Regions from separate parts of the Microbacterium sp. NPDC057659 genome, predicted to be linked through region 1. Evidence: predicted binding sites of a transcription regulator. Region 1 holds the regulator's gene; each other region holds the start of a gene.
What was found. The regulator HrcA, encoded in region 1, represses chaperone genes, less so after heat shock. The targets are predictions, from matches to a motif close to TTNGCACTCGNNNNNNNCGAGTGCNAA.

Region 2: groL (chaperonin GroEL) is a predicted target of HrcA. The motif match lies at 1,213-1,239, and genes of this name have one in related genera.
Region 3: groES (co-chaperone GroES) is a predicted target of HrcA. The motif match lies at 8,286-8,312, and genes of this name have one in related genera.

The regions. Positions count from the first base shown of each region.
Region 1 is NZ_JBHVHU010000001.1:259,468-269,948, forward strand. Features, by position in the region: gene ACFVAE_RS01240 (dipeptide ABC transporter ATP-binding protein) at 1-284, shown strand, start outside; gene ACFVAE_RS01245 (ABC transporter family substrate-binding protein) at 422-2,131, shown strand; gene ACFVAE_RS01250 (DUF1990 family protein) at 2,247-2,900, shown strand; gene hemW (radical SAM family heme chaperone HemW) at 2,900-4,120, shown strand; gene ACFVAE_RS01260 (carboxylesterase/lipase family protein) at 4,133-5,551, opposite strand; gene hrcA (heat-inducible transcriptional repressor HrcA) at 5,666-6,697, shown strand; gene dnaJ (molecular chaperone DnaJ) at 6,740-7,849, shown strand; gene ACFVAE_RS01275 (16S rRNA (uracil(1498)-N(3))-methyltransferase) at 7,852-8,580, shown strand; gene ACFVAE_RS01280 (HIT domain-containing protein) at 8,606-8,953, shown strand; gene ACFVAE_RS01285 (PhoH family protein) at 8,997-10,022, shown strand; gene ybeY (rRNA maturation RNase YbeY) at 10,039-10,481, shown strand, end outside.
Region 2 is NZ_JBHVHU010000003.1:309,878-320,358, reverse strand. Features, by position in the region: gene groL (chaperonin GroEL) at 1-1,175, opposite strand, end outside; gene ACFVAE_RS16250 (LytR C-terminal domain-containing protein) at 1,285-1,857, opposite strand; gene ACFVAE_RS16245 (DUF3263 domain-containing protein) at 1,902-2,159, opposite strand; gene msrB (peptide-methionine (R)-S-oxide reductase MsrB) at 2,231-2,635, shown strand; gene ACFVAE_RS16235 (nitroreductase family protein) at 2,632-3,177, shown strand; gene ACFVAE_RS16230 (DMT family transporter) at 3,174-4,118, opposite strand; gene ACFVAE_RS16225 (PQQ-dependent sugar dehydrogenase) at 4,234-8,415, opposite strand; gene ACFVAE_RS16220 (LacI family DNA-binding transcriptional regulator) at 8,613-9,629, shown strand; gene ACFVAE_RS16215 (SOS response-associated peptidase family protein) at 9,756-10,412, shown strand; tRNA gene ACFVAE_RS16210 (tRNA-Thr) at 10,435-10,481, opposite strand, start outside.
Region 3 is NZ_JBHVHU010000001.1:1,446,986-1,457,466, forward strand. Features, by position in the region: gene guaB (IMP dehydrogenase) at 1-1,155, opposite strand, end outside; gene ACFVAE_RS06860 (branched-chain amino acid ABC transporter permease) at 1,439-2,737, shown strand; gene ACFVAE_RS06865 (branched-chain amino acid ABC transporter permease) at 2,740-3,717, shown strand; gene ACFVAE_RS06870 (ABC transporter ATP-binding protein) at 3,707-4,705, shown strand; gene ACFVAE_RS06875 (ABC transporter ATP-binding protein) at 4,702-5,478, shown strand; gene ACFVAE_RS06880 (ABC transporter substrate-binding protein) at 5,547-6,803, opposite strand; gene rarD (EamA family transporter RarD) at 6,913-7,833, opposite strand; gene groES (co-chaperone GroES) at 7,905-8,201, opposite strand; gene ACFVAE_RS06895 (response regulator) at 8,344-8,991, opposite strand; gene ACFVAE_RS06900 (sensor histidine kinase) at 8,979-10,202, opposite strand; gene ACFVAE_RS06905 (SAM-dependent methyltransferase) at 10,403-10,481, shown strand, end outside.

The DNA.
Region 1 (10,481 bases):
TCATCAACCTGCTCGACGAGCTGAAGGTCAAGCTCGGACTGTCGTACCTGTTCGTCGCGCACGACCTCTCCGTGGTCAGGCACATCGCCGACCGCGTGGCGGTGATGTACCTGGGCGAGTTCGTCGAGCACGGCGACGTCGACGACGTGTTCGACAACCCGCAGCACCCTTACACCCAGGCGCTGCTGTCGGCGATCCCGGTTCCGGACCCGGACATCGAGCGCACGCGCCAGCGTGTCGTGTTCGATCCGGTGACGATGACCACCCGCCCGGCGACGGTCTGACCCTTCAGATAACCAAAAGATCACGGTCGATCACCGTCCGATAACAGTTAGCCGGGATTCACTCTCCGGCGCCTGTTTTGGCAGACGATGCTGACTATCGTTCCCCTTATGACACGCCGAAAGGCGAAAGGAGCACCATGAAGCAGTACAAGCTGATGGGAGCGCTGGCAATCACCGGCGCTTTCGCACTCGCTCTCAGCGGGTGCGCTGCCGGCAACAGCGGCAGTGGCGACAACAAGGACAACGGCGAGGCTGCCGGAGTCGACGCCGCTGACTACAACCCGCAGCCCCGTGAGAACCTCAAGGAGGGCGGCACGGTCAACTTCCCCATCAACGAGATCCCCGCTCAGCTGAACGCGTTCAACAGCGACGGCAGCGCCGACACCGCCCGCCTCGCCGCGTGGTACACGCCGCAGATCCTGCTGATGAAGCCGGACGGCACGCCGTACAAGAACGACAACTACCTCGACGTCTGGAAGAACGAGGTCAAGGACGGCAAGACCGTGCTGACCTTCACCTTCACCAAGGAAGCGCACTGGAACGACGGCACCGAGATGGACTGGACCGCCATCGACGCGACCTGGAAGGCCAACCGCTCGACCGAGGAGGGCTTCAACCCGAACGCCACCGACGGCTACAAGGAGATCGAGTCGGTCACCAAGGGTGACACCGACAAGACCGCGATCGTCACCTTCAAGGGCGAGTTCGCCTGGCCGCAGATGCCGTTCCTCACCGGTGTGATCAACCCGCACGCCGCTGACCCCAAGGTGTTCAACGAGGGCTACATCGACAACCTGCACCCGGAGTGGGGCGCCGGTCCCTACACCGTCGACGAGTTCGACCCGAACAAGGACTACGTGTCCTTCAAGCCGAACAAGGAGTGGTGGGGCGACAAGCCGCTGCTCGACAAGGTCACCTTCACGGGCATGGACGCTCAGGCCTCGATCAACGCCTTCAAGAACGGCCAGATCGACACCGTCGGCACCGCCACCAAGGACCGCCTCGAGCAGGTCAAGGGCATGAAGGACGTCGTCACCTACAAGGCCCAGCAGACGGCCAACACGGTGATCATCCTCGACTCGACCAAGCCGCAGTTCAAGGACGTCGAGGTCCGCCACGCGTTCTTCAACGCGATCGACATCGACCAGCAGAAGAAGATCGCCTGGAACGGCCTGAACTACACCGAGGAGCCGGCCGGCTCGCTGACGCTGTACTCGTTCCAGCCCGGCTACAAGGACTCGCAGAAGGCCGCCGGCCTGAAGTTCGACGTCGAGGGCGCCAAGAAGATGCTCGACGACGCCGGCTGGAAGGAAGGCTCCGACGGCATCCGTGAGAAGGACGGCCAGAAGCTCGAGGTCACGTACCCGATCTTCAGCGACGACCCGACGCAGAAGGCCCTCGCCCAGTCGCTGCAGGCGCAGGAGAAGGCAGTCGGCATCAAGCTGAACGTCGACACCCGCCCCTCCAGCAAGTTCTCCGAGGACTTCACCTCGAAGAACTGGGACGTCATGAGCCTGCGCTTCACCGCCTCCGACCCGTTCGGTGCGGCCTGGTACTGCCAGCTGTACTGCTCGGACTCCGGCCTGAACCTCTCGGGTGTCGGTGACAAGGAGCTCGATCAGAAGATCCACGACCAGGTGGAGTCGATCAGCGACCCGGTCAAGCAGACCGAGGCCGCGATGGACCTCGAGCCCGAGATCGTCGAGCGCTGGGGCATCATCGGCATCTACAACGGTCCGTCGATCACGACCGCGAAGAAGGGTCTGGCCAACCTGACCCCGGAGCCCTACGTGGGCCTCGACCTCTTCGGCGTGCAGCCCGTCGAGAACGTGGGCTGGGAGAAGTAAGCACTTCTCATCCCTGTGAGGCGGGGCCGGTGGTTCATTCCACCGGCCCCGCTTTCGCGTGTCAGGGACCGGCATGGAGCAGTCGCTCAGGTCGGCGTCCCGTAGGCTGGAAAACATGCGTCGCGGGACATTCCGAGAAGGCACGGTGGATTACGCCGCGGTCGGGGCGTCGCACGCCCCCGACCTCATGCAGTATCCGCCGGAGCACAGTCTGCCGGCTGAGGAGTCGTGGCGGATCGGCAGCGGTGAGGACCGCTTCCGCACCGCCGGCGACGCTCTGCTGTCCTGGACCGCGCAGCGCGCAGCGGGCCTCGAGCTCGAGGACGTCCGTCCCTCCGCCGGCCCCACCTACGCCGGCGTGAGCTTCGACAACGAGGGCAACGCCATCGCGCCCAGCCGCCGCGAACAGGAGCAGCGCTACGACGCCGAGGGAACGCCGTACGTCGGCCCCGGCATGACCCTCAAGGTGCACGGCAGGGTCAAGGGCCTGAAGGCCGATGCCGAGCTGCGCGTGATCTCGGTCACCGAGGAGCCCCGCAGGATCGGCTTCGTGCTCGGCACCGTCGGCGGCTCCGTCGTCAGCGGCGAAGAGGCCTTCGACGTGGACTGGCGCGAGGACAACGACGAGGTCTGGTTCACGGTGCGCGCATTCGACGCCCCGACCCGGATGTCGTACCGATTGTTCCGCGGACTGGTGAAGCGCCGCCGCCGCGAGCTGTTCGCCCGCTACCTGCGCGCGATCTCTCCGCTGTACGCGACCCCGCTCTGATGGCGGGACCGCTTCCGCTCGGAGATCCCGCCCCCGCCGACGGACGGCTGCCCGACGACATCCGCGTCGACTCGGCGACCCCGTTCTCGGCGTATCTGCACGTGCCGTTCTGCCGGGTGCGATGCGGCTACTGCGACTTCAACACGTACACGGCGACCGAGCTCCGCGGCGCGCGTCAGGACGAGTACGCCGACACGCTGAACGCCGAGGTCGCGCTCGCGCGCGAAGTCCTCGGCGAAGCCGGAGGCATCCGCCCGCTGCACAGCGTGTTCTTCGGCGGCGGCACGCCGACGCTGCTGCCTGCCGGCGACCTGGCCAGGATGCTGGACACCACGATCTCCGCCTTCGGCCTGGAGGCGGGAGCCGAGGTCACCGTCGAGGCGAACCCCGACACAGTGACACCCGAGGTCGCGGCACGACTGGCGGAAGCCGGTGTGACGCGCCTGTCGATCGGGATGCAGTCGGCGGTGCCGCATGTGCTCGCCGCCCTGGACCGAACGCACCGCCCGGAGAACGTGCGAACCGCGGTGGAGGCCGCCCGCGAGGCGGGGCTCGCTGTGAGCGTGGACCTGATCTACGGTGCGCCGGGGGAGTCGCTCGGCGACTGGGAGGCCTCCCTCGATGCGGCGCTCGCGCTCGACCCCGATCACATCTCCGCCTACGCGCTGATCATCGAGGACGGCACCAAGCTCGCTCGGCAGATCCGCCGCGGCGAGGTCCCGGCGCCCGACGACGATCTGCAGGCGGACATGTACGAGCTGGCCGATGCCCGGCTGGGGGCGGCCGGTTTCGGCTGGTACGAGGTGAGCAACTGGGCGCGTCGCGCAGAGCAGCGTTCCCGGCACAACCTCGCGTACTGGCTCGGCTCGGACTGGTGGGGCTTCGGCCCCGGCGCGCACAGCCACGTCGCAGGGCTGCGCTGGTGGAACGTGAAGCACCCAGCCGCCTACGCACAGCGCCTCGCGGCCGGAGAGTCGCCGGCCGCGGGCCGGGAGCGGCCCGACGAGGACGCCCGGATGCTCGAGCGCGTGCTGCTGCGCAGCAGGCTCGCCGACGGCATCCCGCTCGACGATCTGCCGATCGACAACAGGGACGTCGTGGCCGGCCTGATCGCGGACGGGCTCGTCGACGGAGCATCCGCTCTGCGTGAGAAGCGCCTGCGGCTCACGCTGCAGGGCCGCCTGCTCGCCGACGCCGTCGTGCGCGCCCTGACCGACTGAGCGCGCCCCGCATCAGGGCAGCAGATCCATCCCGCGGGTGCGCCGCTGCGGAACGGTGCGCGATTCCTCATCGAACAGGCGCGTCAGACGTTCGGAGCCGTACGCCGCCCATCCGGGATCGCCATCGCGAATGAAGGCCGTCCAGGCCCCGTGCATCTCGGCGGCCAGCGACGCGGGCGGCGCGCCGCCGATCAGCGAGGTCCAGGACGGGTCCTCGGTCGTACCGAACATGAACGGCAGCTCGACCGCGTGCGCGGCGCGCAGCTCGCGCACGGGGCTGTGCCAGCCGAACTCGTAGACGTGGGTCGGTGCAGTGCGCGCGGCGGCCACCCGAGACGCCGGTGCGCGCAGCAGCAGGTCGGTCGCGATCCGGCCGAAGATCTCACCGGTCGTTGCCTCCGGCTCGTCCGCGCGGAACGTGCGCACCGCGCGTCCGGGGATGCGCAGCGCGAGGCGCGCGACGAGGAGCTTCAGCGTGCTGATGCGGTCCAGTGCGTCCGGCGTGAACCAGAGCCGGTACTCATCGGTGTTCGTGCCGATGATGAGCGGTGTGTTCACGCCGCCCAGCACCTCCCGCGGCGAGCAGGGGAGCGTTTCCTCGTCGAGCACCAGCTGATAGCCGGGAGCACCGCCGAGCGGGGATGCTCCCGCCGACTGGCGGGAGCGGGCATCGAGCAGCGTCTCGGGCGACAGTGCGGCGAAAGCGTCCCGGTCAGGGGCGGTTCCGAGCAGCTTCGCGATCTGCGCTGTCACCCGACCGCCCTTCTCCGGCGTCTGCGCATCGAGCGGTCCGGACTGGATGATCGCCCTGGAGATCAGCGCGCGCGTGTCGTCCCTGCTCAGCAGCGCGGCGACGAGGGCGCCGCCGGCGGACTCGCCCATCACGGTGATGCGCTCAGGATCTCCGCCGAACGCCGAGATCTCGCGATGCGTCCACTGCAGGGCAGCAGCGGCATCGCGCAGACCGAGGTTGCGGGGTACGCCATCGAGGACGGAGAAGCCCTCCGCACCGAGCCGGTAGTTCACCGACACGAACACGATCCCGTCGCGGGCGAACGCCGCGCCGTCGTAGCCGGGCAGCGCGGCCGCACCGCGCTCGAGCGCGCCGCCGTGCATCCAGAGCACGACCGGTGCCCCGGAGGAGTGCTCGGGCGTCCAGACGTTCGCGGTGAGAATGTCCTCGCCCTCGATGATCACGTGGCCGAGGAGCTCGCCGATCGCCCCGCCGTAGGGCAGCTGCGGTGCGGTGGGGCCGAAGGCGGTCGCTGCACGGACGTCGTCCCACGGGGCGACCGGCTGCGGTTCCCGGAACCTGTTCGGTCCGAACGGCGCCGCGGCGTAGGGGATGCCGAGGAAACGGCGGATCCCGTCCCGGCCCTCGCCCTGCAGCCTGCCCGTGGAGATCGTCGCGAGTGCCGGGGTCGTGTCCATATCGGTCATCGTATGGTGCGGACGAGGCCCGCCCGCCCGCCTGAGGGCGTTCGGCACGGGGCACGGGTAGAATTGGCACTCAGTACGTGTGAGTGCCAGAGCGGAAGGAGCATCATGGTCTCGGAACGAGGGCTTCAGGTGCTCCGCGCGATCGTGCAGGACTACGTCGAGACCCAGGAGCCGGTGGGCAGCAAGTCCATCGTCGAGCGGCACGCCTTCGGAGTCTCCGCAGCGACGATCCGCAACGATATGGCGCTGCTCGAGGACGAGGAGCTCATCGCCGCTCCGCACACCTCCTCCGGCCGTGTGCCCACCGACAAGGGCTACCGCGTCTTCGTGAACCACCTCGCGCAGGTGCGCCCGCTGAGCACTGCGCAGCGCTCCGCGATCGAGACCTTCCTCGCCGACCCCGCCGATCTCGATGATCTGATGGCCCGTACCGTGCGCGTGCTCACGCAGCTCACCGGACAGGTCGCGCTCGCGCAGTACCCGTCGTTCGCCCGCGCCAGCATCACGCACCTCGAGCTGGTCGGTCTCGGGCCGAACCGGCTGCTCGTCGTCCTCGTGACGGATGCGGGCGGGGTGTCGCAGCGCATCGCGGTGCTCCCGGTCGACGTCGACGAAGCCGACGTGGCTGTGCTCCGCGCCCGGCTCTCCGCGCTCATCACCGGACGCGCCGTCGCGGATGCCGCCGAGCGGATCGCGCTGCTGCGCGAGCCGTCGGAGTCGCGCCCCGATCCGGCGCTCACCGCCCTGGCGGTGGTGATCGGCGAGGAGCTCGCAGAGTTCCGCCAGGAGAAGCTCGTGATGGCGGGTGCCGCGACGCTGGCCCGCCGCGAGCAGGACTTCCGCGGCAGCATCCATCCTCTGCTCGAGGCGATCGAGGAGCAGGTGACGCTGCTGCGGCTGATGAGCGAGATGGTGCCGGACGAGCACGGTCTTGCGGCCAGCATCGGCACGGAGAACGCGCCGTTCGGGCTGGGCGAGGCCTCGATCGTCGCCAGCGACTACATCGCCCAGGGGGGTACCGCGCGCCTCGGCGTGATGGGGCCCACCCGCATGGACTATCCGAGCAACCTCGCGGCGGCACGGGCCGTGGCCCGCTACCTGTCGCGGATGCTCGAAGAGGACGAGACGCGCCGCTGATGCGGCGCGCCCACGAACGCACACACACTCAGGAAGGTGACTGTGGCCGACCATTACGAGGTTCTCGGGGTGTCCCGGGACGCCACGCAGGACGAGATCAAGAAGGCATACCGCAAGCTGGCGCGCCAGCTGCACCCGGACGTGAACCCGGGTGAGGATGCCGCGGAGCGGTTCAAGCTGGTCACGCACGCCTACGACGTGCTGAGCGACGAGGACTCCCGTCGCCGCTATGACATGGGCGGCGACGACAACGGCGGTTTCGGCGGCGGCTTCGGCGGTTTCGGCGACATCTTCGAGACGTTCTTCGGCGGAGCGGGCGGGGCGCGCTCTGCGCGGCCGCGATCCCGCCGGGAGCGCGGGCAGGACGCCCTCGTGCGTGTGAACCTCGACCTGGGCGACGTCGTCTTCGGCGCGCACCGCGACATCGAGGTCGACACCGCGGTGCTCTGCGAGACCTGCAACGGCTCGTGCTGCCAGGAGGGCACTTCACCGGTGACCTGCGACATCTGCGGCGGCAGCGGGCACGTGCAGCGGCAGGTGCGCAGCCTGCTCGGCAACGTCGTCACCACGCAGCCCTGCGGCACCTGCGAGGGCTACGGGACGACCATCCCGTACCCCTGCGGCACCTGTGGCGGCCAGGGCAGGGTCCGGTCCCGCCGTACCGTGTCGCTCGACATCCCGGCCGGCGTCGAGACCGGGCTGCGCCTGCAGCTGCCGGGCTCCGGTGAGGTCGGACGAGCCGGCGGTCCGAACGGCGACCTGTACGTCGAGGTCACCGTGGCCCCGCATCCGGTGTTCAGCCGGGACGGCGACGACCTGCTCGCCACGCTGGAGGTCTCGATGACCGACGCGATCCTGGGTACCACGACCACGATCGACGGCCTGGACGGCACCGTCGACCTCGAGATCCGTTCCGGGCTGCAGTCCGGCGACGTGCTCACGATCGCCGGCCGCGGCATCACGCCGCTGCGCGGCAGCCAGCGCGGCGACCTGCGCGTCGGCGTGCAGGTCGTGACGCCGACCAAGCTCGACTCCGCGCAGCGCAAGCTCATCCAGGACTTCGCGAAGAAGCACAAGGCGCCGGCGCCGAAGCTCGCGCAGTTCCAGCAGGGGCTGTTCTCGAAGCTCCGCGACCGGTTCCGCTCGCACTGACCATGGCGCTGCACTTCGTCACGCAGGCCGGCACCACCGCTCAGGTGGGCCAGAGCGTGCTGCTCACCGGGGCCGAGGCCAAGCACGCGGCCGTCGTGCGTCGCGTGCGGGTCGGTGAGTCCGTCACGATCGGCGACGGTGCGGGCGTCTGGCTGGAGGGCGTGGTCGAGGACGTCTCCGCCGCCGAGGTCTCGGTGCGGATCACCGCGCGCCGCGAGCATGAGCTGCCCTCGGTACGCATCGTGCTCGCCCAGGCGCTCGCGAAGGGCGACCGAGACGAACTGGCTGTGCAGGCCGCCTGCGAGCTCGGCGTCGATGAGATCGTGCCCTGGCAGGCATCGCGCAGCATCTCGCGCTGGGAGGGCCCGAAGGCCGCCAAGGGCAGGGAGCGGTGGGCGACGATCGTCCGCGAGGCCGCCAAGCAGGCGCACCGCTCCTGGATCCCCGAGATCGCTGGCGTCGAGACGACCGGGCAGCTCGCGAAGCGGGCGGTGGATGCCAGGATGCTGGTGCTCGACCCGACCGCGCAGACCCGGCTCAGCAGCATCCGGGCTGACGACCGCGACCTCGTGCTGGTCGTCGGGCCCGAGGGCGGGATCTCGCCCGAGGAACTGGACCGGCTCACCGAGGCCGGCGCTGAGCGCGTGCGCCTCGGCGGCACGGTGCTGCGCACGTCCACCGCCGGCCCCGCCGCGATCGCTGTGCTCTCCGGCATCCTCGGGCGCTGGTAGACGCTCTCTCAGTAGACTTGATCGCATGAGCGAACCCTCCATCTTCACCCGCATCCTGAACGGGGAGATCCCCGGCGAGATCCTGCTGGAGACCGATGACGTGTTCGCGATCCGCGACATCAACCCGCAGGCACCGCTGCACGCCCTCGTGATCCCCAAGACCGAAGCATTCCGCGATGTCACCGAGCTCGCCGCCGGCGACCCGGCACTGATGGCGAAGATGGTCGCCGCGGCCAAGCAGATCGCCGACGACCACGCGAACGGCGAGTACCGACTCATCTTCAACAACGGCGCGAGCGCCGCGCAGTCCGTGTTCCACGTGCACGCGCACGTTCTCGGCAACCTTCCGGAGGACCGGCTCATTGGCTTCTGACACCCCCGAACGCACCGAGCACCTGCTCGTCGACGGCGTCGCCATGGTGCAGCTTCTCGGCCCGCAGGACCGTCTGCTGCGGATGCTCGAGAAGGAGCATCCGGCCGTGCAGGTGCTCGTCCGCGGCAACGAGATCACCCTGAGCGGCTCCGACGCCGACGTCGTCGCGGCGAAGTCCCTCGTCGACGAGCTGATCACACTGACCCGCGCCGGGCACGACCTCGCGCCGAGCGACGTCTCCAGCTCCGCCCGCATCCTGCGCCGGGACGACGGCCCTCGTCCCAGCGAGGTGCTCGGCGAGGCGATCCTGTCCACCCGCGGCCGCGTGATCCGCCCGAAGACCCTCGGGCAGAAGGAGTACGTCGACGCGATCGAGGAGAACACGATCGTCTTCGGCATCGGCCCGGCCGGCACCGGAAAGACCTACCTGGCGATGGCGAAGGCCGTGCAGGCGCTGCAGCGCAAGGAGGTCGAGCGCATCATCCTGACGCGTCCGGCCGTCGAGGCGGGGGAGCGGCTGGGCTTCCTGCCCGGTACCCTGACCGACAAGATCGACCCGTACCTGCGGCCGCTGTACGACGCGCTGAACGAGATGATGGACCCCGAGATCGTGCCTCGGCTGATGGCCAGCGGCACGATCGAGGTCGCCCCGCTCGCGTACATGCGCGGGCGCACGCTGAACGACTCCTTCGTCGTACTCGACGAGGCGCAGAACACCACGCCCGAGCAGATGAAGATGTTCCTGACCCGTCTGGGCTTCGGCACCAAGATGGTCGTCACCGGTGACATCACCCAGGTCGACCTGCCGCAGGGCGCGTCCGGCCTGCGGCTGGTGACGCGCGTGCTGAAGGACATCGACGACATCCACTTCTCGCGGCTGACCAGCGACGACGTCGTGCGGCACACGCTGGTGGGGCGGATCGTCGACGCATACAGCGAGTACGACGAGCAGCGCACCGCCGCCAGGGCGGAGCGCGAGCAGGCACACGAGTTCGCGAATCGCGCCGACCGGCGCTCCGGCATGCGGCCGGGGCCGAAGGACCGGATGCCGAAGCGCGGCGTTTCCTGAGGAGACAGGACCTTTCATGATCGAGATCAACAACGAGTCCGCCATCTCCATCGACGAGACGGTGCTGCAGCGGCTCACGGAGTACAACCTGGCGCAGCTGCACGTCAGCCCGGATGCCGAGGTCGCCATCGTCCTGGTGGACGAGGGCGCGATGGAGTCCCTGCACGTGCAGTGGATGGACGAGCCCGGCCCGACTGACGTGCTGAGCTTCCCGATGGACGAGCTGCGGCCTGGCAGCGAGGACCACCCGACTCCGCCCGGGCTGCTCGGCGACATCGTGCTCTGCCCGCAGGTCGCCGAGTCGCAGGCGCAGACCGCCGGCCACACGCTGATGGACGAGCTGATCCTGCTCACCACCCACGGCCTGCTGCACCTGCTCGGGTTCGACCACGCCGAGCCGGAAGAGGAGCGTGAGATGTTCGGGCTCCAGAAGGAGCTGATCCGCGGATTCGCGGCGTC
Region 2 (10,481 bases), on a different contig from region 1:
TGCTTGCGCTCCTTGAGCTCGACCTCGGTGGCCGCGCCCGCCTTGATGACGGCGACGCCGCCGGCGAGCTTGGCGAGACGCTCCTGGAGCTTCTCGCGGTCGTAGTCGCTGTCGGTGTTCTCGATCTCGCGGCGGATCTGGGTCACGCGACCCTCGATCTGCTCGGCGTCACCGGCGCCCTCGACGATCGTGGTCTCGTCCTTGGTGACGATGACCTTGCGCGCACGGCCGAGCAGGTCGAGCGTGGTGTTCTCGAGCTTGAGGCCGACCTCTTCGGTGATGACCTGGCCGCCGGTCAGGATCGCGATGTCCTGCAGCTGCGCCTTGCGACGGTCGCCGAAGCCCGGGGCCTTGACGGCGACGGACTTGAAGATGCCGCGGATCTTGTTCAGCACCAGAGTCGCGAGAGCCTCGCCCTCGACGTCCTCGGCGATGATGACGAGCTCCTTGCCGTCCTGGATCACCTTGTCGACGACGGGCAGAAGGTCCTTGATGTTGCCGATCTTCTGGTTCGCGATGAGGATGTACGGGTCCTCGAAGACGGCCTCCTGGCGCTCCGGGTCCGTGACGAAGTAGGGGTTCAGGTAGCCCTTGTCGAAGCGCATGCCCTCGGTGAGCTCGAGCTCGGTGCCGAAGGTCTGCGACTCCTCGACGGTGACGACGCCCTCCTTGCCCACCTTGTCGATGGCCTCGGCGATCAGGGCGCCGATCTCGGGGTCGGCGGCGGAGATCGACGCGGTGGCGGCGATCTGGTCCTTGGACTCGACCTCCTTGGCGGTGGCGAGCAGGTCGGCGGTGATGGCCGCGACGGCCTTCTCGATGCCCTTCTTCAGGCTGATCGGGTCGGCGCCGGCTGCGACGTTGCGCAGACCCTCGCGGACCAGCGCCTGGGCGAGGACCGTGGCGGTCGTGGTGCCGTCACCTGCGACGTCGTCGGTCTTCTTGGCGACCTCCTTGACGAGCTCCGCACCGATCTTCTCGTACGGGTCGTCGAGCTCGATCTCCTTGGCGATGGAGACGCCGTCGTTCGTGATCGTGGGGGCGCCCCACTTCTTCTCGAGCACGACGTTGCGGCCGCGCGGGCCGAGGGTCACCTTGACAGCGTCGGCCAGGGTGTTCAGGCCGCGCTCGAGACCGCGACGGGCCTCCTCATCGAAAGCGATGATCTTTGCCATGAGTAGTGTCGTCCCTCCTGGACGTAGACGTTGGGGTTTAGCACTCACAGTGAGCGAGTGCTAACGCCATTCTGGCACTCGCCTATGGAGAGTGCAAGCTGCGGAGGTGCTACTCGGCGGGGGTCTCCGAGCCCGCGGCGGCGCGGTCCATGCCGATCACCACGGCGAGCTGCTTGCCGCCGGTTTCGTTGTAGTCCTTGTAGGCGTCGCTCTGCTGCACGTCCGCGCCGCCGATGACGCCGGCCAGCCCGAGCGCGGCCTCCTTGTCGGCGGGGTCGGCGTAGTACACGGTCGTCGTCGGGAAGTCGCGCGTGGAGGCGTCGATGCTGGAGATCTGGCCGCCCTTCCACCCCGCCTTGATCAGCTCATCACGCATCGCGCCGTCCAGGCCGTCGTCCGGAGTGCCGTTGAGGATCAGCACGGCGTAGGACGTGTCCACCTTGCCGGCGTCCTCCGGCGCGGGCGTCGCGGCCTGACTCGGCCCGGCATCGCCGCCGAACGAGATGCGGTCCATGGCCACCAGTGACCCGAAGATGCCGAGGACGACGAGAACGAGCACCGCCGCGGCGGACCACAGCAGCACGATCCATCCGTTCATGCCCGGAACCTCGGCGCGGTGCGCTCCGACACGTCCTGTGGCGTGCGGGACGTCGTCGAATCGATCACTGCTGGGCTTGGACACCCCTCGATGCTAGGGCATGTCCTCTGTGAATCGCCGCCTTCGCGTCAGCCGACGAAGCCGCGCATCCTGGCGACCCGGCGATCGGTGCGCGCATCGCGGATACGGCGCAGACGGCGCACCAGCAGCGGGTCGAACTCCAGCGCCTGCTCGGTCTCGATGAGACGCCCGAGCAGCTGGTAGTAGCGTGCGGGGCTCATCCCCAGCTGTGTCCGGATCCGCTCCTCCTTCGCGCCGCCGTGCCGCGGCCAGGCGGCTTCGAGGGCGAGGATCGCGCGATCGCGATCGGTGAGGTCTCCGAGCATGGCCTCAGGCTACGCGGCATCCTGCCAGGCATCCGCGCGCCACTCCCATCGGAGGGAGGGAGAATGGACACATGGCTTACGACGTGGAGAAGACCGAGGCGGAATGGCGCGAGGAGCTCGGCGACGCCGAGTACGCGGTGCTGCGCGAGGCGGCGACCGAGCGCCCCTGGACGGGCGAGCTGCTCGACGAGAAGCGCGACGGGCTGTATCGGTGCGGCGCCTGCGGCGCCGAGCTGTTCCGGAGCGGCACGAAGTTCGACAGCGGATGCGGGTGGCCGAGCTTCTACGAGTCGGTCCGGCCCGAGGCCGTGACGCTGATCGAGGACCACACGCTGGGCATGGTGCGCACCGAGGTGCGCTGCGCCGCGTGCGGCTCGCATCTGGGCCATGTCTTCCCCGACGGCTTCGGCACGCCCACCGGCGACCGCTACTGCATGAACTCGCTGGCGCTGTCGTTCAGCCCGACCGAGTCGTGAGCGCGCTCGACGCCGTCGTCGCCAGGAAGTCCTGGTCGAAGGTCGACGACACCGCGCCGACCCACGCGCAGCTGCTGCCGCTCGTCGCCGCGGCGGGCCGGGTGGCCGACCACTCGTCCCTGCGCCCGTGGCGGCTGATCGAGCTGCGCGGCGACGACCGTGAGCGGCTGGGCGCCGCGATCGCGAAGGCTCAGGGCGATGACAAGCCGTCGACGAAGCCGCTGCGCGCGCCGCTGCTGATCGCCGTCGTCGTGAGTCCGCGCAAGAGCGAGAAGGTGCCGTACTGGGAGCAGGAGGCCGTGGCCTCCGGCGTCGCGCACACGCTCAGCCTTCTGCTGGACGAGGCGGGCTGGGGCGTGATCTGGCGCACCGGCCACTACACCCGCTCGAAGGCCGTCGCGAAGGCGCACGGGCTGAAGAAGAAGGAGCAGCTGCTCGGCTGGCTCTACGTCGGCGGCAAGCCCGCAGGCAAGGAGGGCGGGCGCCGCAAGGGGATCGACGCCGAGAGCGTGCTCGGACGGATGCCGCGGGACGACGACTAGCGCGCTGCGCGGTGGCGCGGCAGAGCGACGACCACCGAGGCCACGGCGACGGCGACCATCGTGATCAGCTGCCAGGGCGCCGGCCCGGCCGGCAGCGGCCACAGGAGGTCGATCACGATCGACGTGGTCAGCTGGCCGAGGACCGAGCCGAGACCGAGCAGCAGCACCCCCGTGTGGGCGACGAGGAACGCACCGAGCAGGATGTAGGCGAAGCCGAGCAGTCCGCCGAGATAGAGCCACGGCTCCGTGGGCAGCGGGCGTGGCGGGCCGTCGAGCGCCATCGTCACGACCGCCGCGACGAGCAGCACGATCGTCCCGGCGATGAAGCTCATCAGCGTCGCGGTGAGGGGCGACTCCACCCGCTGCGCGAGCCTGCCGTTCGCCGCTGCCTGCCATGCGATCCCGGCGCCCGCCAGGAACGGCAGCAGCAGGAGCCAGAGCGGCGCTGAGGCCAGCACTCCCCCGCCGAGCGAGACGCCGACGGCCGCGAGGGCCAGCGCGCCTCCCGTCACGCGCCCCGGCGTGACCGCCACCACGCCCGCCGGCCCGACGCCGATCCGGTCGAGGACGAGACCGTGCACGGTCTGCCCCGCGACGACGCCGACCGTGAACAGCGACACGCCGAGCACACCGGCGACGAGCCCCTGAGTGGAGACGGTGAGGGCGCCGCAGGTGCCGCCGAGCAGCATCCAGAACGGGATGCTGCGGCCGCGCACGCCCGAGACGAGGCGGCGCACACCGGCCCGCCCCGAAGGCATCGCGGCGATGACGACGACGAGGAAGACCAGCCCCACGAGGAACGAGACGAGCCCGGCGACGACCCCGTCGCCGAGCCGAACGCCCAGCACGCCGTTGATGCGCGCCTGCACGGCGGTCATCATGCCGATCGCGACGGTGCCGCCGAGAGCGACAGCTGCGGGCAGACGAGGCGTTTCGGTCACCGATCGACCCTATCGGCTCGTCGTCGGAGGTCGGGCCGTCCTCCGTCCGGACAGATGCAGGACGGCGGGCGAATGCCGCTGATGCGACATCCGCCCGCCTGCTGGAGTCCGCCTACTACTTCGTGAGGGCGAACTTCACGGTGCTCGCGTTGCCGAGCGTGTCGTACAGGACGAGCGTGTTCTCGCCCTCGACGCCGCCGAACGCACCCGGCTTCACGAAGTTGAGGTCGGACCAGACGTTGTCCGTCAGATCCTTCTTCACGCCGTTGAGGGTGAGCCGATCGACTTTCGCCGCGTCGTTCAGTTTGAACGACACCAGGCTGTAGACGTCGTCGGCGCCCACGGTGAACTGCGCCCCGCTCTTCACCGAGGCGGTGGGACCGGTGGTGTCGAGCGTGAACCTCACGGTCGTGGCGTTGCCGGCGACGTCGTAGACCACGAGCGTGTTCGCACCCTCGACCGCGCCGAACTGACCGGGCTTCACGAAGTTGAGGTCGGACCAGACGTCGTTCGTCAGATCCTTCTCCACCCCGTTGAGCGTCAGCCGGTCGATCTTTCCGTCGTCCTGCAGCTTGAACGAGACCCTGCTGTAGCGACCGTCAGAGCCCACCGTGAACTCGGCACCGTCCTTCACCGTCACCGTCGGAGCCGTGGTGTCGGTCCGCTCGGGGATGACGGTGAGGTCGCGGATGCGTCCGAAGTTGTCGAACGATCCGAAGCCGACGCGCCCCTCGGAGAAGGTCTTGTCGTTCGCCGTGAGCAGCGGCCGGTCGATGCCGTCCACGTATACCGCGATGTCGCCGCTGTCCGCGCACCGCACCAGTCGCACGTCGTGCCACTGCTCGTCGGTGATCGCCGGCGGAGCACCGACCTTGCCGTCCCACTGGTCGTCGATCCGCTCGCGGTCGGCATTGTTCACCTTGAAGATGCCGTTGTGCGGATAGATGGTGTTGTCCTTCGACAGGTGGGCGTAGTAGTACTCCTTGTCCGACTTCCATCCGAACACGAGGATCACGTCACGGTTGTTGACGGATGCCTTCTCGTCGATCCTGACCTGGGCCGACAGGTCGAACGATCCGAGCTCGGGCCCCTCATCGAGCACTGCATACTCGAAGGGACGACGGATGCCGTCACCCGGGTCGGTCCCGGGCTCCTTCAGCACGACCTCGTCACCGGGGAACTCCCACTTCGCGGGCGTGCGCGGCGTCCAGTCGTCCGCCGACATCACGTCAGTGATCGGCTCTCCGTCCGGTGTGCACGTCGGCGGCTCGGGATCGGGTGTCGTCGTCGCACCGTACAGCGCGTACTGCGCGGCGATCTGCTCCGAGGTCGGCACGGTGTCGAGGATCGAGATGTCGTCCATCCGCCCGTTGAACGGGTTGGCCTCACGCGTGTTCTGCGGGAAGCTGCCGCCGATCTTGATCCCGGCCGGATCGGTCTTCGAGACCGGGCCCGAGCCCCAGGGGTTCGCCGAGGTGTACTTCCCGGCGAGCTCCTCGCCGTTCATGTACAGCTTCATCTCGCCCTTCGAGAAATCGAAGGTGGCTGCCAGATGCACCCACTTCCCCTTCTCCAGGATCTCGTCCCACGGCTTGTCCGCAGCGAAGGTCCACGACTTGCCGCCGTCCACCCGCCGCCCGAGGGCCACGAGCTTCAGTTCGTCTCCGACTGTGATGACCTCGAGCAGGGCTCGCACGTCGTGGCCGTTGGAGCCGCCGGAGAGCACCCCGGCAAGTCCGATGGCGTTGTACACGTCATCCGGATCGGTCGTGCCGGAGTTCGGCGTCGGATGGTCGCCCGTCGGCTTGAACCAGCCCATCACGCTGATCTTGTCGGTGTCGCCGAGCCGGGAGAGCGATTTCACGCCCGCCGCGTCGTAGACACCGGCCTTCCAGTCGTCATCGGATGCCGCATCCGGGCTCATCTGCTGGGTCTGCAGCGCCTTGCCTGCTCCCGGATATGCGCGATCGGCGACGCGCATCTCGACGCCGCCGTTGACGAGCGAGATGTTCGTGCCGCTCTGGCCCTGGTCGGTCTCGACCTTCGCGTCGGTAGTCGATGCGTGGTCGAAGTCGTACTTCGTCACGAGATTCGGTGCGAGTTCGGGCAGCACGAACGGAGGCACCTCGACCTCGGCGTCGTGCGCTCCGGTCACCTTCCAGATCTTCCCGACGGCCTTCGAGATCAGGTACAGCTCGCCGTCGGCATCGGAGCCGAACCGCAGGTCGACGCGCTTGTCACCGACGAGCTCCTGGAACGTCGTCTCCGCACCGTTCGCGAACACGCGCAGCTGGGAGATCTTCGCGAGGTCCGCGATGTCGCCGTCGTTGCGCACCATCTTGTCGGCGTCGGTGGAGAGCACCCATCCGCGCACCAGATCGGTGAACAGATACTTGCCCTTCAGCCCGGGGATGTCGCCGCGATAGACGAACCCGCCGTTCACGGCCACTCCGGCATCGCCGGTCTGGCCCGGGTCGCGGTTGTGGTCGTATGCGGCGACCGGGTACGTGTATCCGTTCTTGGCGTCATCGGCCGGCAGCGGATAGATCTGACGGTTCTCGGCGACGAACGGCCCCTCGCGATCCGACCAGCCGAAGTTGTCGCCGGGCTCGACGGCGTAGATCGACTCCACCTGCCATTCGCCGATGTGGCCGAGGTACATGGTGTGGTCACCCTCGGGATCCCAGCTGATGCGGTGCGGGTCGCGCATGCCGTAGGCGTAGATCTCCGGCAGCGCCTTCGCGTCGTCGAGGAAGGGGTTGTCCTTCGGGATGCCGTACTCGCCGTTCGCGCTGTCGCGTCCGGCCGGGTTGATCCGCATGATCTTGCCCTGCGGGGTCGCGAGGTCCTGCGGGTTGCCGTTGCCGACGCCCGTACCGCCGTCGCCGACGAGCACGTACAGGTTGCCGTAGTCGGCGTCGCCCTTCTTCACCGTGGGGTTGAAGGAGATCTGCTGCACGGTGTGCACGCGACCGCCGAACGGGATCCGCATGATCTCCCGGCTGCTTCCGCTGAAGATGTTCGCGGAGGGGTCGTCGGCGGTCCACTCCGTGATCACGCTGTGGAACTCGGTCTTGCCGAACGCCGGGAAGTCGGGAGTGTCCTCGGTCAGCGCCGTGCCGCCCTCGGTGTGCACCGTGTAGAACCTGCCGTTGTCGGCGAAGTCCGGATCGAACTCCGCTGCTCCCAGTCCGGTGCCGAGGCCCGCGCTGTTGTGGAAGTTGTCCAGGAACCTGCTGCGCACGTCGAGATACGGCGAGTACTCACCGGTCTTCTTGTCCACCAGGTACAGCGTGCCGTTGTTGTCCGGCACCATGAGCCGCCCCGACCCGTCGGGGAGTTCGTCCAGGTGCGTGATCCGGTTGTAACGCACAAGCCGCGGATCCTGCGTCGCGGGTGTGGTGTGCGACTCGGGCAGCTGAGCCAGTTCGGTCACCTCGATCCCGAGCGTGGACAGCTGGGGGTCGGGAAGCGGGTTGAGCAGCGGATCCGCCGGGGCCTCGCCCGGCGCGCAGTCGCCGGGGTTCCCGGTCGCGATGTCGAGATTCTGGCCTGTCGTGTCGACCGCGACGTCATCGAGCATGAGGCGACCGGTGCTCGAGGCGCCGTTCTTCCAGAAGAACCGGTCGAGGTCACCGTTCACCGCCTGACGGAAGCCGAACTGCTGCTCGGAGCCCTCGGGAAGCCGGGTGAGCTTGTCGTAGGCACCACCCTGGCTGTAGACGCTGATCTTGTCGGCGGCATTGTCGGCGACGATCCAGACGCACTGCCAGGAGTTCTTGGCCCAGGAGCCGACCGGAGTGAATTTCCCGCCGTCGCGGGCGAGCAGCACATCGTCGTTCTGGTTGTTCACGTACGCGCGGCTGTGCGTGTAGTCGTTCGGCGCATCCACGTCGGTGACTCCGAACGAGGTGTCCACGCTGCCGATGCGCATGAAGCGGAAGAAGAGCGTGCCGGTGGTGCCGTCCTTGATCGGCGGGATGGCGCGGACCGCCTGCTGCGTCCCGCCGACCGACTCCAGCACCTGATTGTTGCCGTTGAGCGGATCGGCGATCACCTTCACAGCGGAGGATGCTGTCCATCCGTCCTGTCCGTCCAGGGCCGTGCGCTGGTACTGCTCGAAATCGAGCACCGCCGTGAACGGGCTCGCAGCCGCAGCGGGAACGGCTGTCAGGGCGACGCCGGCGATGGCGGCCGCGGCGACGGCGGCCGCGACCTTCCTCCCCCGGGATGGACCGGATCGCCGGGCGGCGTTACCGCCGGTTCTGCTCGGAATCGAATGTGATCGCTCGTGCATCAGAAACCTCTCAACGTCGTCGTCGGTGGTGGCGTGCCGCCGTGATCCACTGCCCTCCCGCCGTGAGACGGGGAGACGAGCCGATCACGAAAGCGCTTTCGCAAGCGCTTTCGTCACTATAGTGAGACGGCGAGAGCGAGAGCAAGGCCATAATCAGAAGATGCGGGGCCGCACCGTCCCCGCTCAGAGGGGGTCGCGTGGGACGTGCCGGGGCACCGCGCCTCATCGACGTGGCCGAGGCCGCCGGGGTCTCGCTCGCGAGTGCGTCACGTGCGATGACCGGTCGGCCGGGCATCTCGGCCGAGGTCGCCGCCCACGTGCAGCGCGTGGCCAAACGACTCGGTTACGAACCGAATCTGCACGCAAGAGGGCTCGCCGGTGGCCTGGTGCCCACGATCGGCCTGGTGGTGAACGAGATCGGCGATCCGTACTTCGCCGAGATCGCCAGCGGCGTGATCCGCAGCGCGGATCAGGCATCGCGATCGGTCCAGATCGCGCAGGCCGAACGCGCGCCCGCTGCCGAACTGGCCCAGGTGAAGTCGCTGGTTCGTCAGCGGATCGGCTCGATCATCATCGCCGGCTCCGGCTACGCCGATGCCACCAGTGAGCGGGCGATGTCCAGAGCCCTCACGGAGTTCGCGCACGCCGGCGGACGCGCCGCCGTGATCGGGCGGCACAACCTGCCGGTGGACGCCGTGCTGCCGGACAACCACGCGGCCGGCGTCTCGGTGGGTCGCCACCTGGCCGAACTCGGCCACCGCCGGATCGGCGTGGTCGCCGGCCCGGAGGGTCTGAGCACCGTGGCCGACCGCCTTGGCGGGATCCGCGAGGGCATCCAGGGGACCGGGGCCGCGCTGACCGTCGTCCCCCAGGAGTTCACGCGCGAGGGAGGGATGGCGGGCGCCGCGCATCTCCGCGGCACCGATGTGACCGCGATCATCGGGCTGAACGATGCGATGGCGATCGGCGTGCTCAGCGAGCTGCGACGACACGGCCTGCGGGCTCCGGAGGATCTTTCCGTCGTCGGCTTCGACGACATCGCCGTCGCCGCCGACGTCGCCCCGGCGCTGACAACCGCCCGCATCCCCATGTTCGAGATGGGACGGCACGCCGTCGCGCTGATTCTGCGCCCCGCCAGCGACGAACCACGCACCATCGCCACCGATCACGAGCTCATCATCCGCGAGTCGTCGGGTCCCCCCGCGAGCGCCTGAGGTCGGCGTTCCGAGTCGCCGCGACCGGTCACGCGTTCAGCGCACGGGCTTCCCCATGCGCGGGTCGAGTCCAACCGGTCGAGAGAGGATGGCCTCCCTGTCCGAGGCCGGGTCTACGCTGGCCGCATGTGCGCCAGTTATGGTCTCGATCCCCGGTTCACCGATGCAGACGAGCTCGCCGCGGCGGATGCCGAGATGCTGGAGGGTCTGCGGCACTGGGCCGAGCTGAACGCCGGCGAGACGCTGCGCCCCACCGGCCGGAACCTGCGCAACCTGAACCCGGTGGTGCTGCCCGGCGATGACGGCGCCGTGCTCGAGCAGGCCTGGTGGGGCTTCCTCGTGAACGGGGCCCCGGCCAGGTTCCCCTCGATCAACACCCGGTCGGAGCGCCTGCAGGACAAGCCGGGCGCGCTGCGCGGCCGCGCGATCGTGCCGTCCACAGGCTGGTTCGAGATGCAGAAGCCGGACCGTGTCTGGCACGAGTTCGGACTGGGGCGCGGCGCTCTGTTCGGCATGGCCGCCGTCACGCAGCGGGGGAAGGACCCCGACGGCGAGTGGCGCACCTGCTACTCGATCGTGATGCGCCCCGCGCCCCCGCAGGTCGCGCACATCCACGACAGGGTGCCGCTGCTGCTCCCGGCGTCTTTCCAGGCCGACTGGCTCACCGCCGACGGCTCGCGCGAGCTCATCGACGAGGCGCTTATCGCCGCGGCATCCCTCGACGAGCGCATCACCGCTGTCGCCCGCGCCGACGACAAGGGCACGGACGGAATGCTGTTCTGACGCGGACGCGCCGGGAAGACGGAGCCTCCTGCCGGACTCGAACCGGCCACCTGCGGTTTACAAGGCCGC
Region 3 (10,481 bases), 1.2 Mb from region 1:
GGCCTGGAAGACGATCTCGCCCGGCGACTCGTCGGTGCCGGCCAGCAGCGAGCCCAGCATCACGGCGTCCGCACCGGCGACCAGCGCCTTGGCGATGTCACCGGAGTACTGCAGACCGCCGTCGGCGATCACCGGCACGCCGGCCGGACGGGCCGCGAGGGATGCCTCGTACACGGCGGTGACCTGCGGGACGCCGACGCCGGCGACGACGCGGGTGGTGCAGATCGAGCCGGGGCCGACGCCCACCTTGACCGCGTCGACGCCCGCGTCGACGAGCGCCTGGGCGCCCTCGCGGGTCGCGACGTTGCCGCCGATGATGTCGATGTGCGCGAAGGACTCGTCGGCCTTCAGTCGCTTGACCAGGTCGATCACGCCCTGGGACTGGCCGTTCGCGGTGTCGACGACGAGCACATCCACGCCCGCGTCGCGCAGCGCCTCCGCGCGCTCCCACGCATCGCCGAAGAAGCCGATCGCCGCACCGACGCGCAGACGGCCCTGCTCGTCCTTGGTTGCCAGCGGGTACTTCTCGCTCTTGTCGAAGTCCTTGATGGTGATGAGGCCGGCGAGCTTGCCGTTCTCGTCGATCAGCGGCAGCTTCTCGACGCGGTGCTTCGCGAACAGGGCGATGACCTCGCCCGCGGCGACGCCCACCTTGGCGGTGACGAGGTTCTCGCTGGTCATGATGTCCTTGACCAGCGTGGTCTGGCGCTCGAAGCCCGAGACGAAGCGCATGTCGCGGTTGGTGACGATGCCGATCAGGCGGCCGTCGGCGTCGACGACGGGCAGGCCGGAGATGCGGTACTTGGCGCACAGCGCGTCGACCTCTTCGACCGTGGCGTCCGCCGTGGTGGTGATGGGGTCGGTGATCATGCCCGACTCGCTGCGCTTGACGCGGTCGACATCGGCTGCCTGGTCGGCGATCGAGAGGTTGCGGTGCAGGATGCCGATGCCGCCCTCACGGGCGATCGCGATCGCCATCCGCGCCTCGGTCACGGTGTCCATCGCACTGGAGAGCAGCGGTGTCGCCACGGAGATGCGACGGGTGACCCGCGACGAGGTGTCGGCCTCGCTCGGGATGACGTCGGTATGCCCGGGAAGCAGCAGAACATCGTCGTAGGTGAGTCCGACGAAACCGAACGGGTCGTGCTGCTCCATGAATGGCTCCTCTGCGCCGGTGGCGCGGTAGATGGCTGATGCGCGGGGACGACGGTGGCCTGGCGGGACACGCCCGCCTATACAGATTCTAAGCGCGTGCGGCTGTGCAGTATTCCAGGTTGGTTCCAGCTTCGTCACTCGAGGTGCGCGCAATGCGCTCCGCGGGTTACGCTCGGTGCGACGTCCGTCACCCGAGCGGCGCCGCTGCCTGCTCGGACGCTCTCGATGTGGAGGCCCTGTGGGACTCAGAACCCCGGCGCTGAGCCGACCCCGGCGCGGGTTCATGGCGCTGCTGGCGATCCTGGCAGCACTCATGCTCGCGATACTGATCACACCCCCGGCGCACGCCGACCCCGGCGACGACCAGGAGAAGACCGACTTCTACTTCGGCGGGGTGATCACGAACAAGGACGAACCGGTCAAGGGCGTCGTGATCGGCGTCGAGGGCGACGGCTTCGACGCGGAGACCAAGACGGATGCCGACGGCAAGTGGCGCCTCTACGTGCCCAAGAAGGCGACGTACACGCTGATCGTCGACGAGGACACGCTGCCCAAGGGTGTGATCATCGATCCCGCCCAACTGCCCGAGGGCATCAAGGCCGTGCAGGGCAAGACGGGTGAGTTCGAAGCCGAGTTCGGCCTCACCGGCACGAAGATCGTGAACCTCTTCCTCGGAGCCGGCGAGAGACAGACCACCTCGTTCTTCGACCAGCTGCTGAATCGAACGATCGGCGGCATCAACTTCGGCCTGCTGCTCGGTCTCGCCTCGATGGGCGCCGCGCTGATCTACGGCACCACGCGGCTGTCGAACTTCGCACACGGCGAGATGGTCACCTGGGGCGGCGTCGCCGTCGTGATCGTGACCTCGTTCCTGCATCTGCCGCTCTGGCTCGGCATCATCGTCGCGATCGCCGCGGGCGGGCTGCTCGGCTGGGCACTGGATGCCGGGCTCTGGCGCCCGCTGCGCAAGCGCGGACTCGGCGTCGTGCAGCTCATGATCGTCAGCATCGGCCTCTCGCTCGCCCTGCGCTACGCGCTGCAGTACATCATCGGCGGCGAGACCTATCAGCTGCCTGGCGCGAGCCCCGCACCGATGACGTTCGGCCCCGTCTCGCTCTCCTGGATCGACATGGTGGGCATGGGCGTCAGCCTCGCGGTCATCATCGGCATGGCGGTGTTCCTGACCCGCACGCGGATCGGCAAGGCCACCAGGGCGATCTCCGACAACCCGCAGCTGGCGGCGGCATCCGGAATCGACGTCGACAAGGTGATCCGCATCACCTGGATCATCGCCGGCGTGCTGGCCGCGATCTCCGGCATCCTGTGGGCGTACTTCCGCCCCGGCGTGAAGTGGGACATGGGCATGCAGATGCTGCTGCTGATGTTCTGCGCCATCACCCTCGGCGGGCTCGGTTCGGCCATGGGCGCTCTGATCGGATCGCTCATCGTCGGCATCGCGGTCGAGATCTCCACCCTGTGGATACCGACCGACCTCAAGTACGCCAGCGCCCTCGTCGCGCTCATCGTCGTCCTGCTGGTGCGCCCGCAAGGACTCTTCGGCCGCAAGGAAAGGCTGGGCTGACCATGGACTTCGGAACCATCTTCGGCAACACCGCCGCATACCTGCTCAGCCCCGTCACGATCGCCTACGCGCTGGCCGCCACCGGCCTCGCCGTGCACTTCGGCTACGCCGGCCTGCTGAACTTCGGCATGGCGGGCTTCATGGCCGTCGGCGCCTACGGCTACGCGATCTCGATCCTCAGCTTCGGCGCGCCCTGGTGGGTGGGCATGCTCGTCGGCCTGCTCGGCGGCGCTCTGTTCGCGTTGATCCTCGGCATCCCGACCCTGCGCCTGCGCGCGGACTACCTGGCCATCGCGACCATCGCGGCCGCCGAGATCGTGCGCCTGATGTTCCTCACCGAGCTGTTCCAGAAGTGGACCAACGGCGCGGGCGGCCTCAGCGGTTACAACGGCGGATTCCGCGACATCAACCCGTTCCCCCCAGGGCAGTACGGCTTCGGCCCGTGGACCTTCAATGAGGTCGGCCTGTGGAACCGGGTGTTCGGCATCGGCATGCTCGCGATCGCGATCCTGCTGGTGTGGGCCCTGATGCGCAGCCCGTGGGGCCGTGTGCTCAAGGGCATCCGCGAGGACGAGGACGCCGTCCGCTCGCTGGGCAAGAACGTGTTCGCCTACAAGATGCAGGCGCTCGTCGTCGGCGGCGTGATCGGCGCCCTCGGCGGCATCGTGTTCGTACTGCCCAGCGCGGTCGTGCCGGGCAGCTACTCCACGTCGCTGACCTTCTTCCTGTGGACGATCCTGCTGCTGGGAGGCGCGGCGACCGTGTTCGGCCCCACCCTCGGTGCGGTGCTGTTCTGGATGGTGTTCGCGTTCCTCGGCAACCTGCTGCCGCAGATGGCGTCGGCGGGACTGCTGCCGATGAGCAGCGCGCAGGCCGATGTGGTGCGCTACATCCTGGTGGGCATCGTGCTGATGCTCATCGTGATCTTCCGCCCGCAGGGCATCCTCGGAGACAAGAGGGAGATGACCTTTGTCAAGTGACAGCACGCCCACGACCGGCAGCATCCGTCGACCGAAGACCACGGGGCTCACCAAGGGCCCTGCGGCCCCCGGCGTCGCCAAGGTCGACCCGATCCTCGTCGCGGATGCCGTGCAGCGGCGCTTCGGCGGACTCGTGGCCGTCGACGTGGATCATCTGGAGATCCCCCGCGGCGCGATCACGGCGCTGATCGGCCCGAACGGCGCGGGCAAGACCACGCTGTTCAACCTGCTCTGCGGCTTCGACAAGCCGAACACCGGCACCTGGTCGTTCGACGGGAAGAACCTCGCAGGGGTCCCGTCGTTCAAGGTCGCCCGCATGGGTCAGGTGCGCACCTTCCAGCTGACCAAGTCGCTCTCGCTGCTGACCGTGCTCGAGAACATGAAGCTCGGCGCGCCCGGTCAGAAGGGCGAGCGGTTCTGGTCGAGCCTGTTCCCGGGCGCCTGGCGCAAGCAGGAGAAGGAGATCGAGGCGCGCGCCCGCGAGCTGCTCGCCCGGTTCAAGCTCGATGCCAAGGAGAAGGACTTCGCCGCCTCTCTGTCCGGCGGCCAGCGCAAGCTGCTCGAGATGGCGCGCGCGCTGATGAGCGATCCGACGCTGGTCATGCTGGACGAGCCGATGGCCGGTGTGAACCCTGCCCTGACGCAGTCCCTGCTGGACCACATCCTCGATCTGAAGGACCGCGGCATGACCGTGCTCTTCGTCGAGCACGACATGCACATGGTGCGGCACATCGCCGACTGGGTGGTCGTGATGGCCGAGGGGCGCGTGGTGGCCGAGGGGCCGCCCGAGGAGGTCATGGAGGACCCGGCAGTGGTCGACGCCTACCTGGGCGCCCACCAGGACGTCGACCTCGGGGTCGTGACCGGCCGCCTCAGCGTGGTCGATCAGGAGTCCGCCGAGCGGGCCCTGCGGCTGCGCGAGAAGATCGAGACCGAGGCGGAGGCCGAGATCGAGGCCGAGGATGCCGCTGAGGAGGAGAAGTCATGACCGACGCCACCGGACCCGCATTCGAATCGGCGAAGGACGACCGGAAGGTCATCGTCGAACTGAGCGACGTGCACGCCGGCTACCTGCCAGGTGTGAACATCCTCAACGGCGCGAACCTGGTCGCGCGCGAGGGCGAGCTGATCGGCATCATCGGTCCGAACGGCGCCGGCAAGTCGACGCTGCTGAAGTCGATCTTCGGCATGGTCAACGTGCGCTCCGGCGACATCACGGTCAACGGCGAGAGCATCGTCGGCCTGAAGGCCGACAAGCTCGTCCGGCGCGGTGTCGCCTTCGTGCCGCAGACGAACAACGTGTTCCCCTCGCTGTCGATCGCGGAGAATCTGCAGATGGGGCTCTACCAGAATCCCAAGATCTACAACGAGCGGCTGGAGTTCGTCACCGGCATCTTCGCCGAACTGGGCAAGCGCCTGAACCAGCGCGCCGGATCGCTCTCGGGCGGTGAGCGGCAGATGGTCGCGATGTCGCGCGCACTGATGATGGACCCGTCCGTGCTGCTGCTGGACGAGCCGTCGGCCGGTCTCTCGCCGGTGCGCCAGGATGACGCGTTCATCCGCGTCTCGGACATCAACAAGGCCGGGGTGACGACCATCATGGTCGAGCAGAACGCCCGCCGCTGCCTGCAGATCTGCGACCGCGGCTACGTGCTCGACCAGGGCCGCGACGCCTACGAGGGCACCGGCCGCGACCTGCTGAACGATCCGAAGGTGATCGGACTGTACCTGGGCACGCTGGGTCAGGAGGACGCCGCGTAGGTCACGCAGATACGAAGAAGGGGGTTCGGATGCCTGGCATCCGAACCCCCTTCTCGTGTCAGCGGGAGTTACTTGATCCGCTTGAAGGTGTTGCCTGCACCGTACTCGTAGACGCCCATCGCGGCACCCTGCGGGTTGTGGTCCTTGTCGAAGGTCACGTCACCGGAGTAGCCGTTGTAGTCGATCTTCTTGCCGTCGTTGATGAGCTTGGCGCAGTCGGCGAACGACGTGCACGCCTCGCCCTTGCCCGAGCCGCCCGAGACTTCGATCAGCTGGTCGGCGATGTCCTTGCCCTTGTCGGAGTTCGCCTGCAGCGCGCCGAGGGCCATCAGGATGACGGCGTCGTACGCCTCGGCCGAGTAGGTCTGCGACTTGAGCTCGCCGTTGCCCTTGGCCTTCCAGACGTCGTTGAGCTGCTTGATGAAGTCCTCGGGCAGATCAGCGCCGGCCTTCGTGCCCTTCGACCCGGTCAGGTCGACCGGCAGGTCGGGGTAGTCGTACAGGTTGCCGTCGACCAGGTACAGCGCGCTGGTGTCGATGCCGGCGTTCTTCAGCAGTGGCGCGATCGTCTTGAACTGGTCGTACGAGACGACGGCGACGGCGTCGGGCTTTGCTGCGGCGATCTCGGCGACCTGCGCGTTGAACTGTCCGTCGCCCTGGTTGTACGACGCCTCGGCGACGACCTTGCCTCCGGTGCCCTCGAAGACCTCCTTGATGGCGCCTTCGAGACCCTTGCCGTAGGGGTCGTTCTGGTAGATGATGCCGAGCGACTTGTGCTCGTCCTCGGCGATCGTGTTGGCCAGGACCTCGCCCTGCAGGTAGTCGCTCGGCGCGGTGCGGAAGTACAGCGGGCTGAGGCCTGCGAAGTCGACGCCAGTGTTCGACGGCGAGATCGCGAGGATGCCGGCGCTGGTGTTGCCGTCGACGATCAGCTTGGTGACGCCGGACGATGCGGCACCGACGAGCGTGGTGATGCCCTCGCTCTGCAGCTTCTGCATCGAGGTCTCGTACGCCTTGTTGTCGAGGTCGCCCTCGTCGGCCGTGCTGAGCTTGATGGTGACGCCGGCGTCGGCCTTGTTGACCTGGTCGACGGCGAGCTGAACGCCGGCCTCCATGGGCGGGCCGAGGAACGCCAGTGCCCCGGTCGACGGAAGCAGCGATCCCATCTTCAGCGTGACGTCCGCCGCTGCGGGCTTGTCCCCGCCCTTGTCGCCGTCGCCGCTGTCGCTGGGCGTGCTGCAGCCCGCCAGGACGAGCGCTGTGGCGCTGGCCAGCGCGATGCCGGCGAAGATCCGCGTCTTTCGCGAAGTCTTCAATGCGTTCATGGTGCTCCCTTGCTAAATGAACGTGGTCGACCCACCTTCGGGTGTCTCCACCCTAGGCGGTCGTGCTGAAGACGACGACGGGATCAGGTTTCAGTGCGTTAACGATCCGTCACACGAGTTCGACGGTGCCGGTCTCCGCAGTGGGACGTCCGCGACGCGAGGCGAGGACCAGGTCGACGACGAACACCGCGATCGCGATCCACACCAGGATGAACCCGGCCCAGCGCTCCGGCGGCATCGGTTCGCCGAGCAGCAGCCATCCGACCAGGAACTGCATGATCGGGGTGATGAACTGGATCATCCCGACCAGGCTGAGGGCGACGCGGCGGGTGCCGGCAGCGAACAGCAGCAGGGGGATGGCGGTGGCGACGCCGGCGAACGAGACCAGCACGGTGTTCAGCGTCCCGGAGCTGCCGTAGGTGATCCCGCCGTCCTGCGCGACGAAGAACAGGATGACCCCGGCGATCGGGATCAGCCAGAACGACTCCAGCGTCAGTCCGCTGGTGGCGTCGACCGCAGGGCCGATCTTCTTCTTGACCAGCCCGTACAGGCCGAACGACGCGGTCAGCGACAGGGCGATCCACGGGAAGGTGCCGTGCGCGACGATGATGACGATCACCGCGAGCGTGGCGATGCCGATCGCGATCCACTGCAGCCTGCGGATGCGCTCGTGCAGCACGAGCACGCCGAGCAGCACCGTCGTGATCGGGTTGATGAAGTACCCGAGGGCCGATTCGACGACCTGGCCGCCCAGAGTGGCCAGCACGAAGACCTGCCAGTTGATGTAGATCAGCACGCCGGCGAGTGCGGTGAGCCCGAGCAGCTTGGGCTGCCTGACGATCGCGATCAGCGCGGGCCAGCCGCGCGTGACGGTGAGCAGCAGCAGACAGAAGACGAACGAGAGCAGCACGCGCCAGGCGACCAGTTCCCAGGGCCCGATGGGCTTGAGCAGGATGAAGTAGAGCGGCAGGACGCCCCAGATCAGGTACGCACCGACCGTGTACAGCACTCCGGCGGTCTTCGAGTTCACCGGTAAAGCCTACGGGTACGACGAAGGGCCCGGATGCCGTGGCATCCGGGCCCTTCGTGAACGTCAGTGCGTCAGCGGACGACGACCGCGAGCACGTCGCGGGCCGACAGGACGAGGAACTCGTCCGCGCCGAACTTGACCTCGGTGCCGCCGTACTTGCTGTAGAGCACGCGGTCGCCCACGGCGACGTCGAGCGGGACGCGGTTGCCGTTGTCGTCGATGCGGCCGGGGCCCACGGCCACGACCTCGCCCTCCTGGGGCTTCTCCTTGGCGGTGTCGGGGATGACCAGGCCACTCGCGGTGGTCTGCTCGGCCTCGACCTGCTTGATGACGATACGGTCCTCGAGCGGCTTGATGGAAACCGACACGGTCTACCTCTTTCTCGGCTGAACAATCAGAAGACTGGTTCGCACTCTCAGGGGGAGAGTGCTAATCCCAGTGTAGGCGGTCGGCTGGCACTCACGCAATGCGAGTGCCAGCATCCGGCGCCTCCCTCGCTGCCCCGGCTGCTCACCTGCGCCGGTCGAGGTAGGTGAGGACGGCGAGCACGCGGCGGTGCCTGCTCTCGGTCGGGTCGAGCCCGAGCTTCGTGAAGATGCTGCCGATATGCTTGTGCACGGCGTTCTCCGTCACGTACAGGCGTTCGCCGATCTGCCCGTTGCCCTGCCCCGAAGCCATCAGCGCCAGCACCTCGAGCTCACGCGGCGTGAGCCGGTCGAGCGGATCATGCGGACGGGGGGCCAGCAGCTGCCTGACGACCTCCTCATCCATCACGGTGCCGCCTTCCGCGACCGTGGTGACGGCGTCGACGAAGGCGCTCACCCGCGACACACGATCCTTCAGGAGGTAGCCGACGGCGCCGCGCTCATCGGCGATCAGCTCTCGCGCGTACTCCTGCTCGACGTACTGCGACAGCACGAGGACCGCGAGCTGCGGATGCCGCGCGCGGGCCTCGAGCGCGGCGCGGATCCCCTCGTCCCGGAAGTCCGGCGGCAGACGGACGTCGACGACGGCGACATCCGGCCGGTGCCCGTCGACGGCGTCGAGGAACGCCGGAGCGTCTCCGGCGACGGCCACCACCTCGAGCCCGCGGGTGGTGAGGATCAGCTCCAGTCCCTCGGCCAGGAGCACGTTGTCCTCGGCGATCACGACCCGCACGGCAGCTCCACCCGGACGACGGTGCGGCCGTCCTCCCGCCCGAACTCCGTGGTCCCGTCGAGCGCCGCAATCCGCCGCCGGATGCCGCGGAGCCCGGATCCGCTCTCCTCGTCGAGCCCGCCGGTGCCGTCGTCGCTCACCGACGCCGCGAGGATGCCGGTAGGCCGGCGCTCCACGACGACCTCGGCGTCGGTCGCGCCGCTGTGCTTGCCGATGTTCGCGAGGGCCTCCGCGATCACGAAGTAGGCCGCGGCCTCCACGGCCGCCGGCAGCTGCCCGAGGTGTTCGATGCGCACGCGCACGGGGACGGCCGACCGAGTCGCCAGTGAGCGCACGGCGCCCTCGAGTCCGCGATCGACGAGGATCGGCGGGTAGATCGTCCGTACGACGTCGCGCAGCTCGACCATGGCGCCCTCCGCGACCTCGTGCGCCTCCGCGAGCAGACGCGACACGGTCTCGGGGTCGTCGGCCTCGCGCGCCAGGCCGATGCGCATGGACAGTGCGACCAGCTGCGCCTGCGCCCCGTCGTGGAGGTCGCGCTCGATGCGACGGAGCTCTGCGCCGTGCGCGTCGATCACGCCGGAGCGCGTCTCCTCGACGCGGCTCACCCGCTCGGCGAGCACCTCCGTGCGGGACGGCGTCAGCAGACGCCGCGTCATCCGCGCGTGCGGCGTCGCAAGGAGCACCACGACGACGGTGAGGAGCAGGCCCGCCGCGAGCTGGATCGCGCCGAGCCCCAGTGCCTCGCCCCATCCGGTCAGGGGGACACCGAGGAACTGCGACGCACCGGCGGGCAGCGCCCACCACAGCGCGAGCGTCGCGATCGTGCCGAGCACGATGCCGACCGCCGCCAGCGCGAACACGCCGAGTGCTGTGGCGGTGACAGCGTCCACGGCGAGCCAGCGCACGTCGCGCCAGGTCGCCGGGTCCTGCAACTGAGCACGGAGCACGGCGGGTCCGTAACCGGGGTGCGGTTGGCGCGCGGCCGTGCGCGGCTGCCCGATCACGACGCCGGCGCGGTCGTCGTTCGCATCCGCCCAGCGGGCCAGCAGCCGCAGCAGCACGGGCAGGACCGCGAAGCCGATCAGCACGAGACACAGCACTGCGCCCGTGATCAGCACCGAGAGCGACACCATGCTGATCATCCCGGCGCCCAGCCCGATCAGCGAATATCCGATGGCTCCGGCAGCTCTCCGAAGTCGTGTACGCATGTCTCTCCTCATCGCATCGCGGCCGTTCTCGGCCGCGGGAGTATCCAGCGTGACATCGGGCTGCACTCCGGCACACTACAGCTGACTGGAGCATCTCCGCTCCGGTCTGCTGCCCGTCGAATCGCGCACCTTGCCGCATCCGGAGGCCGGAATGCGCCCGTTGCGCGATTCGGAACGGATGGGATCCGTAGGCTGAAGGGGTGGAGATGACCGAGCTGACCGCGCTGCTCACCCGCGACGGACTGGCGCTGCTCGACGAAGTCGGGCAGATCACGGCGG